One region of the Paenibacillus sp. fava2 genome, then DNA from elsewhere that is predicted to be linked to it. Evidence: a T-box and tRNA genes for the amino acid it is inferred to sense, from the RefSeq annotation. Region 1 holds a T-box; the other holds one or more tRNA genes.

Region 1 (7,449 bases):
CAGCGGTCGATCCGGGTTCATTATGACAAACGGGAAATCTACGCCACAATAACGGATAAGCGGAGCCAAAAGCATTTTTCCGTCCAATCTGCCGGGTTAAAAGACTTCTTCGAGCATAAGCTGCAGGAGTGAGGGGAGGGCGAGCAGATTGTAAAAGGCCACTGTCAGCAATTGTTTGCTGCAGTGGCTTTTTATGACACGGGAGCAAATTCCGGTAAGGTAAGCCGGTAATTGAATAGCGGAGTAACTATTACTTCAGTCTTATCCCGTTCAGTATATAATCCCAGTTCGAATAATCGTTCATGTCCCCCGGAACCTCGAGTGCGCACACATGCTCCATACCCCACGGCAGTTCTCGGGTAAGAGTTAAATGTTCTACCGGGTTAAGAATCAGAATCGTATAGCTTCTCCCTTTAAGCAATGTGGATAAAAGATGCCGGAGCTCATATACTTCTTCATAGCTGGCAGACCAACGGATAAACAGACTGTTACTGCTAAGCAGCAGATTGGCCCAGAAGCGCGTGATGCGGCGGTCAAGCTTTTGCCTGTAGGCCGGATAGAAGGAACGCCAATCCGCATTCGAGATAATCGGAAAATCATGTGCGGATATGATGTTATACTCGGAATCCCTGATCAAATAGGATTTAGAAAGACTCTGACCGTCAGAGCCGTCATACACCGGATTTCCGTCGTTTAGATAAAAATGAGTCTCATCCAGCCTGCTCAGATTTTCAAGAGCCATAAAGCGGTTAAAGCGGCTTTTTATCAAACGGGTCACATCGCTCAGTGAAGCAGAGATCATCCAGTCCAGAGGCATGGAGAACTTACGGAGGCCGTATCGTCTCAAATTAATGGCAGGTGCGCAGGAGGAGCCGAGGCTGACTATGAGGTCGTATTCTATTTTAATATCCTGAAGATTCATGAATGGTATTCACCGTTTAGCAGCTAAATTTTGTATTAACAGATTATTGTACTTGGCTGCATGCTTTTGTTCATCAAGAATAATGCCATACAAAGTATCCTTATAGACACCATACGGCAGGCCAAACCATATCTTCCGGTACTTCTCAACTGCTGACAATTCTCCTTGAAAGGCTTTTTGTAACCCGGAAATATACGAATCGGCCTGCTCAGGAATTTCGTTGCTTACCCCAGTCACTTCTTGTCCTGTAATTTCTCTGTACATCTGCCGGAACATTTGATTATGCATCCGTTCGTCATTCCGGATGGAGATGATCACATCAACCTGTCCCTGGTCGGGGGCAAGCCGGATGAGTTGATCATAGAAGAGCTCATCATTTCGTTCCCCTTGTACAGAATCTTTCATTAAACGAAGTGCTTCTTGAGTTGAGGTAGCCCAAACGGGCACAAAAGTTGAACTGCGGAGAACCGGATAAACGTTATGCACCGGATAAAAGCTATACATGAGTATGAACCTCCAATATTAAAAGGATTTACGATAATATTATGCACATTAGCCTAATCTGTGAATGATTACCGTATATGCCTTCAGAAGGTACACATCCGTGTGACGAAGAAGTACAATAAAAAAGAAGCCTTATAAAATAAGGCTTCTCACGTATAGGACGGATGGGGTTCGAACCCATGACCCCTACCCTGTCAAGATAGTGCTCTCCCGCTGAGCTACCGTCCTGCAACGAAATTTATAATACCACAGCATGTCAGCTGATGGCAACTATTATTTTCTGAATGTAAATTTAGCATCTCATTTTTGATATCCGCTCACTCGATCCCGGAAAGTACTCCTATCCATTTCATTTTCATAGAAATGCAGAAGAGATTTTTGTAATGATAGAGGGGAAGGCCATGCTCAGAACACCGGAGGGAATCCAGGAGCTGAGTGCAGGGGATATTGTGTTTTTTGAGACCGGACCGGAAGGGGCGCACCAGCTGTATAATCATACGGAGGTTCCGTGCAGGTATTTTGATTTGCGTACCAATAACGGATTGGATGTAGCGGAATACCCCGATTCGGGTAAAATCAATATTTTACCCTATGAAGAGCTGTACCAGTCGGCAGACCGGGTGGATTATTACAAAGGGGAGGACAAGACCCGGGAGCAATGGGAACGGCTGGCTGAACTAAAACGAAAGGACACTTAAAGTCCTGTAAGCACCAGACGGCGGATGTCGCCGGAACCCAATGTATCTTCGTATGAGAAAAGAGCGCGACAGCTAAAAACCGGCTGTTATATAATGGAATTCGTTTATAATCATTATGATGACAAAGGTGGGCGGCCGGTGAAAGTTACGATACATAAAACAGGTATAGAGGAAGCCTTGCTCAAATATGTAGTGATTGCGGCAAGGCAGGATGGCCGGTGGATCATGGCCAGGCACCGTGAACGGACTACTTGGGAGTTCGCCGGCGGACATATTGAGCCGAGTGAACCGGCGGATGCTGCTGCGGGCAGGGAGCTGTATGAGGAGACCGGTGCAGAGGAGTTTTCCTTGACTCCGGTCTGTGTGTATTCGGTAGCTATTCAGGGAGTGCCCGAGAGCTTCGGCAAGCTCTATCTGGCGGATGTCCGGAGATTCGGGCAGATCCCGCAATATGAAATGGCTGAAATTAAAAGCTTCACAGAAATTCCGGAAGAAGTGACGTACCCGCATATCGTTCCTGTGCTTGTGGCTGAAGTGAAACGGTTTTTGCTGGAGATGCAGCCGGGCAGGACCGGAGCTGTATAAATGTTCGACCGGAAAGTGCTCCGGACGGCATAAGAATGGGTCTCAGGGCTATACCCGGATGTTTATTTTGCACATCTAACCGGCTCCGGTCATTTGCGCTTGAAGCCGCTCTGTCTCTTCCTCGATCTGCTCCAGATCAATCCGCTCAAACAGCAGGGTCAGGTCCTGAATGGTCTGTCCCGCAGGTACGGAGATGCTGTGCCAGCAGGGCTGCTCAAGAGAGAGGAAGGAGCGGATCCGGCCGCAGGAAAAAGGAATAAAGGGATCTAACAGGTTAGCCAGGTTGGCAATAATCTGTACGCTGTTATACAGGGTATGGCTGCAGGCTGCGGGATTCTCCTTTAAGGTTGCCCAGGGCTTCTGCTCGTCGAAGGATTTATTAGCCTGGCGGACTGTTGCGAAAATGCCCTCAAGCGCGTCCTTGAACCGGCCTGCTTGAATAAGCTTTCCGGCTTGCAGATACGATTCATTAATCGCATCGCTCCATAGCGGATCTGCTTCTCCCTGGGGCACCCGGCCGGCAAACGCCTTATTAATGAAGGCCAGGGTCCGGTTGACGAAATTTCCGAAGGCTCCGAGCAGCTCACTGTTATGGCTATAAATAAATTCCCTCCAGGAAAAATCAGTGTCCCGCTTCTCGGGACCGTTCGCTATGAGGAAATAGCGGAGAGAATCCGGCTGATAGCGGCTGAGTATATCGGGAACCCAGACCGCCCAGTTCCGGCTGGTGGAGAATTTCTGGCCTTCCAGGGTCATGTATTCGCAGGCAAACAGCCGGTCCGGCAAATGCAGTCCGCCCGCGCCAGTAAGAATAGCGGGCCAAATGAGACTGTGGAACGGCACATTGTCTTTGCCGTGCACATAATAGGCGCGGATGTCCCGGCCGGGAGTACTGTCACCGCTGCTTTCCAGCCAGAAGTCCTCCCAGCTCCCGCCTGTTTGCCGGGCCCACTGTTTGCTGGCGGACAAATAACCGCTGACCGCCTCGATCCAGACGTAGATTTTTTTGCCGCTGAAGCTGCTGACCGGCACATCTACCCCCCAATCCAGATCGCGGGTTGCTGCACGGTCCTGTAGTCCTTCCTCCAGGTACCTCTTAGTGAGCCGTACTGCATTCTCCCTCCAGCCGATTCCGGCATCTGCGTAAGCAGCCAGCTCATCCTGCAGCTTCGACAATGCAAGATAATAATGCTCGGTAGGTCGCAGTACAGGAGGGCTTCCGCAGATTTTGCAGACCCGTTCCAGCAGATCGGCCGGATCAAGCAGAGCTGAGCAATAATCGCATTGATCACCCCTCGCCGGCTGTCCGCAGTGCGGACAGATCCCCTCCACGTAGCGGTCCGGGAGAAAACGCCGGTCCTGCTCGCAGTAGCACTGCAGCGTGGACCTGGTATACAGATATCCCTGGTCCAGCAGCTGGAGAAAAAGCTCCTGGACGACCCGGTGATGGTCCGGCTGATCTGTGCGTGTATACAGATCATACGTGAAGCCCAGCCTGCTGAAGCACTCCACGAACTCATGATGGTACCTTCCGGCAAATTCTCCCGGAGAAACCCCTTCCTTGGCGGCCTGGACCGCCACCGGTGTTCCGTGACAATCACTGCCGGATACGTACAGCACATTGTCGCCGGCAGCCCGGTGGTACCGGGCCAGAATGTCACCGGGCAGAATGCTTGCCAGTCTGCCAAGATGCAGGGAGCCGTTGGCGTAAGGCCAGGCCCCGCCGATAAAAATGTTTGCCATTTGTTCTTCTCCTCCTGCTGATTCAATTGTTTGAACAACAAAAAAGACTCCTGTCCCCAAAAGGGACGGGAGCCTGTGCTCACGTGTTACCACCCAACTTCGTTAATGCCTTGCGGCATTCACCTCTTCAGGTACGCCGCCGGTCAGACGGGTATACCCTAGCATGTTAACGGATGCAGGTTCCGTCGCAGCCTACAACCGTTCAAAGGGTTTCGGTGCGCAGCTCAGAGACCATATTCCCGTGGGTTTTCTCTACTCCTTTTCAGCGGACGGAGCTCTCTGTGAGAGAATTGCCAAGGTACTCTTTCTCTTCCTAGCTTTTGTTATATCCTAATTAATGGATATATTAATACCGGCTGCAGCTGAAGTCAAGCATAAGTTTAATATCCTGACTAAACGTCAAAGCTGGAAACAGCAGATCTGATTAGGAGGAGAGAATCATATGCACAAAGCCAGTAAGAATATTATTACAGGCCTCTGTACGGCGCTGCTGCTGGTGCTTACCGGTTGTACGGCTGCTTATCAGGCACCGAAGGCTGCACCGGTACACAGTATGACCGAACTGGGCGGCAACCTGGATCCCCTGGATCGAACGGTGTCGCCGGTAATACGGGATGTGTATGACCGTTCCATTCCTGATGAGGTGTACTCAGCTGATTAAACCTGCGGATAAACCGGTCTTTTGGCGGACAGCAGTTTCCCTATACAGATATTCGAAAATTCTGTATAATAATTCAACTGTCGTTTGACATAGAGAGGAGAAGCAGAGAACATGGCAGCGGAAATCGTACATGTAACAACTGAGGAACAGCTTCAGATGGGGCTGGACATACGCAAAAAAGTTTTCGTGGAGGAGCAGCAGGTTCCGGCGGAAGAGGAGATCGATGAATACGATGTAATCGGCGATCAGGTGCATCATCTGCTGGTTGTGGATGACGGTGTTCCGGTAGCTGCCGGCAGGCTGATTTACTATAAAGCGGGCTCTGCCAAGATGCAGCGGATCGCTGTGCATAAGGAATACCGGAGCAAGGGATACGGCCGTGTCCTGCTGATGGCGCTTGAAGAGCGCGCCAGGGAGCTGGGACTTGTGTTCTCGGTGCTGGATGCGCAGTGCCAGGCTGAAGACTTCTATGCCAAGCAGGGATATGAGGTTATCTCGGATGAGCCGTTCTATGATGCTGGCATTCTGCATGTCAGAATGCAGAAGAAGCTCTAGAAGCTCTAGAAGCTCTAGAAGCTCTAGAAGCTGAAGATACATACTTCTTCGCAGCGGAGGGAAATCTACCTGTGTGCCATAAGGCGAATCCAAACGCGAAGGAGAGAATCCGCAGTGATCAACAATGAACGCGAACGTTTTGTAGCGGCGCAGAGAAATGGTGACGGCGATCTGCTGAAGTTTCAGACTTCCTCTGGACGTGTACTAGATTATCAGCAGGCGCTGCAGGAGGTTCAGGCCGGCAGTATTGCCGGCGTGAACGTGTTCAAAGGGAAAGACGGCGAAATGTATATCCGCGGTGATGCGGACGGGGATCCTACGAATAATCTGGATCAGCTGCCGCAATTTTAAAGACATCAACGTATATGAAGACTGGACATGCGCTCTAACAGGCGTGTGTCCGGTCTTTTTTACTTTGGGTTCCCGGTAAGTACCTTAGTAATCACCGAAATTAAAGACTCACTTTGATGGGGGGCTTGTCGTATAGTTCAATGGGAAATGGCGGATAATGTGGTTATTAAAACTGCCGGGGGAGGCTGCAGATGTTCTCATTATTCCGTAAATCTAAATCAACCGCCGGCAGGTCTCCGAAAACAGCCCAGGCTGACCGGTCTGAACCCGGAGCTTCGCTTGAGCAGCGGCTTGGCTGGTTCCAGGAACGCTTGGACAACTGTGTGGATGCAGTGTTCAGAACCTTCTCGGGGACTGGCGGACAGCAGTACGCCCTGGTATTTCTGGGCGGGATTGTTGATCTGGAGCTGCTGCAGGAGGATTTGATCAACCCGATTATTGGAGAAGGCGGAACGGATAGTCAGGCTAAGGGACAGGCTGTTGATTTCAGCCGTCTGCTGATTACCTCTTGTAATGTTACCGGGCAGTGCGGGGAGGCGCTGCAATATGTACTGGAAGGTGCGGCGGTCCTGATTATAGCCGGTGAACCGCGCATGATCTGTTATCCATACGCCAAATTTGAGAAACGCAGTATATCGGAAGCACAGAATGAGGTAGTGATCCGCGGCTCCCGTGAAGCTTTTATCGAGGAGGTCCGCACCAATGTTACGATGCTTCGCCGCCGAATCAGAAGTCCGGAGCTTAAGATTCAGAGCAGCTATATAGGGAAGCATACCCGTACGGAAGTGCTTGTCATTTATATGGAGGGGATTTGCAGGCCGGAGCTTGTGGAGGAGGTTCAGCACCGGCTGTCCAAAATTGAAATTGACGGTGTGCTTGAGAGCAGCTATCTGGAGGAATTCATTGAGGATCACCCGTTCTCCCCGTTCCCGCAGATCCAGAATACAGAGCGGCCGGATACGGCTGCTGCTGCCCTGCTGGAAGGACGGATTATTATCCTGACCGACGGAACCCCAATGGCGCTGATCGCACCGGTTACCTTTCCTGTCTTTTTCCAATCGCCTGAAGACTATTACCAGCGCTCCTACGCCTCCACCTGGATACGCTGGATCAGAGCGATGTTCATGTTTGTTTCCCTGCTGGCCCCGTCCTTTTATATTGCGCTGACTACCTATCATCCGGAGATGGTACCCGCCAGTCTGCTGTTCAGTATTGCTGCGGCACGTGAGCCCGTTCCGTTCCCGGCTCTGTTTGAAGCGTTCATCATGGAAATTGTTTTCGAAGGGCTCAGGGAAGCCAGTATCCGCATCCCTTCGGCAATCGGGCAGGCGGTATCCATACTCGGCACGCTGGTAATCGGGGAGGCGGCCGTCCGTGCGGGAATCGTGTCATCGCCTATGGTAATTATCGTCTCACTGACGGGGATTTCC
Region 2 (7,449 bases), 2.3 Mb from region 1:
GCTGCGCAGAGTTGAGCCTACCCTGGGACCTGAGATGAAATCGACCGGTGAGGTTATGGGCCGCGACAAGCTGTATGCCAAGGCGCTGTACAAAGGTCTGATTGGTGCAGGGATGAAAATTCCGGCAACCGGCGCGATCATCGTTACGGTAGCGGATAAAGACAAAGCCGAAGCGGTTGAGCTGATGAAGGGCTTCCATGCTATGGGCTACAAAATCATCGCTACAGGCGGCACGGCGCAGGCGCTGGAGCAGTCCGGCCTGAACGTGATGAACGTCAACAAGCTGGATGAAGGCGAGCCTACGATCCTCGACCTGATCCGCAGCGGTCAAGCGAACTTCGTGTTCAATACCCTGACTAAAGGTAAAACACCTGAGCGTGACGGCTTCCGCATCCGCCGTGAAGCGGTTGAGAACGGCGTGGTATGTATGACCTCGCTCGATACCGTAGCGGCGCTGCTGAAAATGCTGCAGACGATCAACTTCTCGTCACAGTCGATGCCCGCTTTTGTCGGACAATAAGATATGAATACCAGGAACCGCCTGCGGGCGGTTTCATACAGGGGACGGTTTGCGTTATCGCAGACCGTTCAACTGTGCCCGGGCAAGCAGATGATGAATGAAGGAGCTGGAGAATCACCCATGGAACAGCAAACCCCTGAGCAGACAGAGCTTGAAACGATTGGTCAGATTGCCAAACGGGATGAAATGGCCGGCAGGCTGATGATTCCGCTCGACTACCCGGATGCGGACTCCGCGCGGGTCCTGATTGATAAGCTGGAAGGCATTCCGTGTTACCTGAAGGTTGGCATGCAGCTGTTCTATGCAGCTGGGCCGGATTTTATCAGAGAGCTCAAGGAACGCGGCTATAATGTCTTTCTGGATGTCAAAATGCACGATATCCCAAACACCGTCCGTGGCGGTGCTGAGAGCATTACCAGGCTTGGTGTGGACATGTTCAACGTCCATGCCTCCGGCGGCAAGACGATGATGGCTGCAGCACTTGAGGGAGCCGCCAAGGCGGTCAGCCTGAACCCTTCACTGCATATTCCGCTGATCATCGCGGTTACACAGCTTACAAGTACCAGCCAGGAAGTCATGAACGATGAAATCGGCATTTCCGGGAATGTAGAAGATACCGTAGTACGTTATGCCAAGCTTACTGCTGAAGCCGGTTTGCATGGCGTAGTTGCTTCCCCGCAGGAGTCCGCAGCGATCGCAGCAGCCTGCGGTCCTGAATTCGTTACTGTAACACCGGGTATCCGTCCGGCAGGCTCCTCCCTGGATGACCAGTCCCGGGTAATGACACCTGGACAAGCTATCCGTCAGGGCAGCCACTTCCTGGTTATAGGCCGGCCGATTACAGCAGCAGCCGATCCGCGCGCAGCAGCACTATCCATAATTGAGGAGATGACACAAGCATGAGTACATTGTCTAATACAAGTCAGCAAGTAGCAGCCTATCTGCTGGAGATCGGGGCGGTCGCCCTGCGTCCGCAGGACCCATTCACCTGGACCTCCGGCATTAAGTCACCAATCTATTGCGATAACCGCCTTACAATGTCCTTCCCGGAAGTGCGTAATTTTATTGCAGGCGGCTTTGCAGAGCTGATTAAAGCCAGCTATCCCGAAGCACAGGTCATCGCTGGCACAGCAACCGCCGGTATCCCGCACGCGGCCTGGGTGTCCGACAAGCTGAATCTGCCGATGGCTTATATCCGCGATAAGGCCAAAGGCCACGGCAAGCAGAACCAGATCGAAGGCAGTATCACTCCAGGCCAGAAGGTTATCGTTATCGAGGACCTGATCTCCACCGGCGGAAGCTCGATCAAAGCAGCCCAGGCTGTGGAAGAAGCAGGCGGTGAGGTGCTGGCTGTTCTGGCGATCTTCAGCTATGAGCTGGACCGCGCGACTGAGGCGTTCGCAGCAGCCGGTGTGCCGCTGCAGAGCCTGTCCAACTACACAACCCTGATCGATGTAGCCCTGAGCCAGGGCAAGATCGCTGAGAGCGATGTAGCGCTGCTGCAATCATGGCGTAAGGATCCGGCGTCGTTCGGAGTGTAAAATGTTTTAATTGCGGGACTTGCGGCTTTCCGGTTATGAGAGCTGCAAGTCCCGCATATTTATCTGTCATGATGGGGTATGCTATTACTGCAGCGCTGAATACCCGACTTCAAAGGAGACATCCATCATGAACTGGATTTATTTTGCCAAGCTGTTCAGGACGAGATTTCAGGCAGGCTGTCTGGCCAAAAGGCTGGAGCAGGACGGCTGGATTTACGGCTATCATGACCCGCGCTTTGTTGAAATTTACCGGTCGCGGAAGGGCCGTTACGGGGTTCGTTTTTTACCCTAAGCAATTAACAATTTCATCCTTGACTTTAGGGCCTTATTTAATGTATATTAACTATTGTCGCTGTTTGAATAAGTTTACTGACGCGGGGTGGAGCAGCCCGGTAGCTCGTCGGGCTCATAACCCGAAGGCCGCAGGTTCAAATCCTGCCCCCGCAACCAATTATTCTTTTGCAGCCATTGTACATTCGGATACCTAGTCCGGGCCCTTAGCTCAGTTGGTTAGAGCGGTCGGCTCATAACCGATTGGTCACAGGTTCGAGTCCTGTAGGGCCCACTTCATTAAACCCCTTGCCTAGCAAGGGGTTTTTGCTTTGTTTGGGTTTATTGGTGGTTAGTATGAAGGAGGATTGGAATTATAATGGATATTCAGATGATGATTGTGCGGTAGAAGGATCTTATATTAACCAGGCCTCATAAAGCTCGGGTCTTTGAAGTCTAACGAACTCCCTGAAACGGGATAACAGGTTCAGGTTATTGAGTTCATCAAATAGTATTTTAGGTTTAGGAGAGTGAAATGCGAATGAGTGTACAAGATCAATGGCAACAAGGGTTTGTGAAGGGGTTAACAGAATATGTCTCAATGCCGCATCGATCCGTTGCAGGCCTAAGCGCTTCATTTCCTCTAGCAAATCAATTATTTTTTTGGCTATGGCATCATCAATGCAGGGATTATGAAGAAAGTATTCATCTAACCCCTGTCCCTGTATATACTCTATTACGTTATAGTTAACTCCGGAATCAAATAATTTTGGGAAGAATGAAGAAGATTGCACATGCTTAAGCACAATGGACTCCAGCTTGGCATCATCGGGAGACGCATAGATTTTAACGCATCTGCCGGAATCCAATAAAAAAACAGCACCTTGCGCACCGGCTCCGATAAGGGGGAGGGATGTGGGATTATCAAAAGAAACCTGATAATTTACGCCTGGCAGCTGAATTCCGGGATAAACCGTAATCGTTGTAAAGTTATCCATCCGTTAAACCTTCTTTTCATTATAATCCTTACTCCATACGGGAAAATGAATGCGGACTGCTTCTATCGCCTTACGTAATAGGGCTAATCTCGAGTCCAGATAAGAAACAACTGCACGGCCTTGACTGTCAAGGAACCTCCACTCACCGGGTACACCTGATACTACTTGCTTAAGGGCAGCATAACTGAATGACTCAAATTTCTGTAATGCAGCTTCAAAGGGAGATTTGCTATCCAAAGAAGGAACAAATTTCTGGTACAATTCACCCCAATAAGTAGAAATGTAAGGTTGATGGGCTGAAACAGAGCGTTCATTCCAAGACGGCCCTTTCAAAATGTTAGCTTGGTCTATCATCCATAAATGCGGTATCAGAGAGTTGGATATCAGCAGGTTGGTATTTGCCTCATTAAATATATGCCGGTCATTGTTGTTCACCCAGTAATCAAATAGAATGATATCAGCTGTTTTATCAATATTATCTGCCTTGGAAAAATCAGAGTCAGGGGTTACATTGACAGCATTCTCGATGTAGAGGCTTCCGAAATGCGGACCTGCTTGTGCATACCCTCTTTGAAGTTCGGGATTTCGTAGAATAATCTCCTTATCCAGAAGGATGACCGCTCCTTGTGGTACAGGAAGATCAAGCAATAAGGCTAATCTGTAGCTAATCAATTCATTAACCAGAACCATAGTGCCTTGAGGATTGGAACTGAGTTTAACCACGTAGGTTTGACCATCTTCACAACGGATTAAGTGAGGACGGCTATACCCTGATTCGATTGGTTTAATATAATATTCTCCGCGTATCATTAGAAACCACCTTCTCATCTTAAATTATGAGGTGGAATAATTCAAAGATTAGGCGAAATGGTATTTTAATTTGCTGATTTTTTTAAAATGGGTCTTCGGTACAATGGTTGCAGCCTTACCCCAGTACTTTGTCAGTGATATAAAATATCCCGCCGGACTTGCGCCTATGGCATTCATTTTTTCTCTTGGTTAATCATCGGATATATAATTGATTGGATGTTTGCACGATATAAATCAAAAAACAAAATCTAATTTCCACCCAATAAGACTGATTGTACTCTGTGCAATAGAATCCGTTATACCCCATTGAACTTCATATATTACTGTAACAAAGTATAAAAAAAGCCCACACTGGGCTCAAAACTTCTCAGGATTTTCAATTCTCATCGAGGCAATTTCGCCGCATCTTTTACAGAACGTGTAGATCACTCCAGAGCCTAAGGAAAAGGCCTTGTTGATCGGCATCACGCGGGCATAACCATTATTTAGCTTGCCCTTAACGAATTCGGTTCTTCCGCATGCTTTACAAGCCGGCTGTGCCTGGTTCATTATATCCACCCCACAGTACGTATTTCTAATTGTATACGCTGAGTTTAGTAATTACGTTTCATGAACAGGAGGCCCCCATATGAAAATCAGAACATTCACTGAGCAGGACGTCACACAGCTTGTCACTCTTTTTTACGAAACGGTACATTCGGTCAACAAACGGGATTACTCGCAGGAACAGCTCAACGCCTGGGCGTCGTATGAGGATGAGAGCCAGCGGCTTAGCAAATGGAAGGACGCTCTGAGCCGTAATATTAGCTATGTTGTAGAATGCAATGGCGAAATCGCCGGGTTTGCAGATATGACGCTTGAAGGGTATTTGGACAGGCTGTTTGTACATAAGGAATATCAGCGGAAGGGAATTGCTAAGGCACTGGTGAATACCCTGGAGGCGGAGGCGCACGGGCTGGGTTTGACTGAGATCCGTACGGAAGCGAGTATTACGGCGAAGCCTTTTTTTGAGCAAACAGGTTATGAGGTGGTCCGGCAGCAGGTTGTGGAACGCAAGGGCGTGAAGCTGGAGAATTATTGTATGGTGAAAAGTTTGCGCTGAAATCGATAGAACGATTTTCTTCATATGAACATAGAGAGGGGCGACAACAGGATGAAAATGCATACTGACCCCCGGGGGGAAGCGTATAGGCAGGTCATCGACTTAGGTATACAGAATGCTGAATGGTTTGTGCTGGGTGAGAAGTTTTCGACTGAGCCTGGGGTAGATACATCAGCAAGAGAGCGATATGAACCTGTCTTAAATAACTTGAAGCCTTACCTCGTGAAGACGATTGTCATTCAGGACAAGGATACGAAAGAAATCAGGAAGGAACTTGGCAAGCTCAAAAATACATATAACAGTCACGCCTTTTACGGCTCGGGCACATACTATTTCTACCGTTGCTGTGAAGAGAGCGGGAATGTACTGAAGCAAGCAGCAGAGCGGCTGGCGGACTGGAAGTATCCCAAGCTGCCGGAGGACCTGTGTTTCCTCAAAAAAGAGGGCGGGGACTATCTCTACTCAGTCGTGCATGAACGCATCTATGGCATGGAAGTAACGGAGGAAGAGGCAGCGGGACTGATGGAGCAAGTTACGGGGCTCTTCTTGGAGCTTGCTGCGCACCGGGAGCTAGACTGTCTGCTGGAGGATGCCATCAGGCACAGGACAGACAAGCTGTACATCAGCGGACACCGGCTGACGGAGCTGCCTGAGCGGATAAGGGAGCTTAAAGCGCTGCGGGAGCTGGAGATATTTGAGCAGGATTTGTATCGTCTGCCGGACGGGCTGTTTGAGCTGGAAAAGCTGGAGCGCTTAACAATCATGACGGCTGATCTCAAGGAAATTCCGGCATCCATCGGCAGGCTGAAAAACCTGAAGGAGCTAACCATCCAGTGCGCCAGCTCGGACCGTCCAGTGCCCGGTTACCAGTTCAAGCCGAAAGCGGAGATTAGCCTGAACCGCATACCGCCGGAGATCGGAGAGCTGGAGCAGCTGGAGCGGCTAACCATACAATACACCGCGATCCGCGGGCTACCCGTCGAACTGACGAAGCTGAAGAAGCTGCAGGTTCTGGATCTCGGGATGTGCATGATTCCGGAAAAGCCGGATTTTTTGCAGGAGATGGGGCAGCTGAAGTATATCAATCTGTCACAGGACTCTTTATGGTGAGTTTCAGTGAGTTTCAGCCGCGTGTGAGAGTGTGAAACGGGGTGAGGGGGATTTTTTCAATAGTAGAGTTTATTTTTGAATGTATCGTAGATACGTTTTGGGAAAACCGCAGAAAGAAAAAGAAGGACAAGCAAAAGGAAGTATCATGAACAACGGGTACACAGCAAAGCAGCCCGCCTACCAAGGCAGGGCTGCTTTTATTTGGGTCATCAGGCCGGTCCCGTTGCCGCGGGCCACAGCCATCCTTATGGAGTCATGCTGTCCCACAGCGCCTGGAATGCGCCGGCTTCCACTTCGAAGAACACCGGTGCGTTGCCATAGCGCACCAGTCCCTGGCCGAAGAGCACCAGCTGAACCTGTACCTTGTCTTCCAGCTCCAGATAGACAATTTTGCGGTCTTCACTATCGTAGATGCCTTGCTCTATCAGCGGCTCAGCGGCTAATGGTTTGGCAGCCTCAAGTGCACTCAGGAAGCCGTCAAGGGCCTCGCCGCCTGCAAGCGGTGCATACTGCTGCTGTCCGTTGTTCCAGCTGTCGAAGCTTTTCCACCGGGCGGAGGCAATCCGTCCCTCCAGATTCAGCTCACCAAGCAGGTCGGCACCGCTGTTAACGGTAATGCCGTTGGTATGCTCATACAGGTCTGCGAATACCTGGCCGTCGATTTCCATGTAGGACATGATCAGGAAACCGGAACCGTAGCCCTTTACAGTATAGATATCAGCCACGCCGATGTTGGAGGACAGTTCAGTGTAGCCATCCTTGCCGGTCCATTCGTCAATACCGCCTGTAGTTGTTCCGAGCTTATCGCCGCGCAGGGCAGCGAGATCGGCAGCTTCCATCCGTGTTAGGGTTTGTGTATACACATTCCCTTCATATACAACCAGAGGGACCATGCTTGCCGAAACCTGGGCATTCGGATCCGGAAGCTCCACCTTAGGGATAGTGATGCCTGTTCCCGGGTCTACCTGGGCCACCTGCGCCGGAGCCGCCGGGCCGTTGATCTGCTGCCAGATATTTGGTCCGGCGATACCGATGCCTGCAGCAATTACGAGACTTGCCGCGATGTACATCGTTTTGCGCGGACGTTTCCGTTCCTGC

Evidence for each region. A T-box is a leader RNA that pairs with one kind of tRNA and senses whether it is charged. The one in region 1 lies ahead of metG (methionine--tRNA ligase), so its partner is inferred to be a tRNA-Met.
Region 2: it has a tRNA-Met gene. The T-box ahead of metG (methionine--tRNA ligase) is inferred to sense a tRNA for this amino acid. The anticodon was not compared.

What each region holds. Positions count from the first base shown of each region.
Region 1 covers NZ_CM177755.1:3,121,872-3,129,320, forward strand. The annotation lists gene AC4G46_RS13300 (hypothetical protein) at 1-132, shown strand, start outside; gene AC4G46_RS13305 (DUF1796 family putative cysteine peptidase) at 251-922, opposite strand; gene AC4G46_RS13310 (ferritin-like domain-containing protein) at 932-1,426, opposite strand; tRNA gene AC4G46_RS13315 (tRNA-Val) at 1,583-1,654, opposite strand; gene AC4G46_RS13320 (cupin domain-containing protein) at 1,738-2,124, shown strand; gene AC4G46_RS13325 (NUDIX hydrolase) at 2,263-2,709, shown strand; gene metG (methionine--tRNA ligase) at 2,785-4,452, opposite strand; T-box leader at 4,511-4,776, opposite strand; gene AC4G46_RS13335 (hypothetical protein) at 4,895-5,113, shown strand; gene AC4G46_RS13340 (GNAT family N-acetyltransferase) at 5,225-5,668, shown strand; gene AC4G46_RS13345 (DUF3892 domain-containing protein) at 5,783-6,019, shown strand; gene AC4G46_RS13350 (spore germination protein) at 6,211-7,449, shown strand, end outside.
Region 2 covers NZ_CM177755.1:5,451,778-5,459,226, reverse strand. The annotation lists gene carB (carbamoyl-phosphate synthase large subunit) at 1-520, shown strand, start outside; gene pyrF (orotidine-5'-phosphate decarboxylase) at 707-1,423, shown strand; gene pyrE (orotate phosphoribosyltransferase) at 1,420-2,061, shown strand; gene AC4G46_RS24040 (hypothetical protein) at 2,189-2,353, shown strand; tRNA gene AC4G46_RS24035 (tRNA-Met) at 2,435-2,511, shown strand; tRNA gene AC4G46_RS24030 (tRNA-Ile) at 2,553-2,626, shown strand; gene AC4G46_RS24025 (serine/threonine protein kinase) at 2,748-3,329, opposite strand; gene AC4G46_RS24020 (HipA family kinase) at 3,333-4,139, opposite strand; gene AC4G46_RS24015 (hypothetical protein) at 4,497-4,688, opposite strand; gene AC4G46_RS24010 (GNAT family N-acetyltransferase) at 4,768-5,241, shown strand; gene AC4G46_RS24005 (leucine-rich repeat domain-containing protein) at 5,293-6,351, shown strand; gene AC4G46_RS24000 (hypothetical protein) at 6,597-7,449, opposite strand, start outside.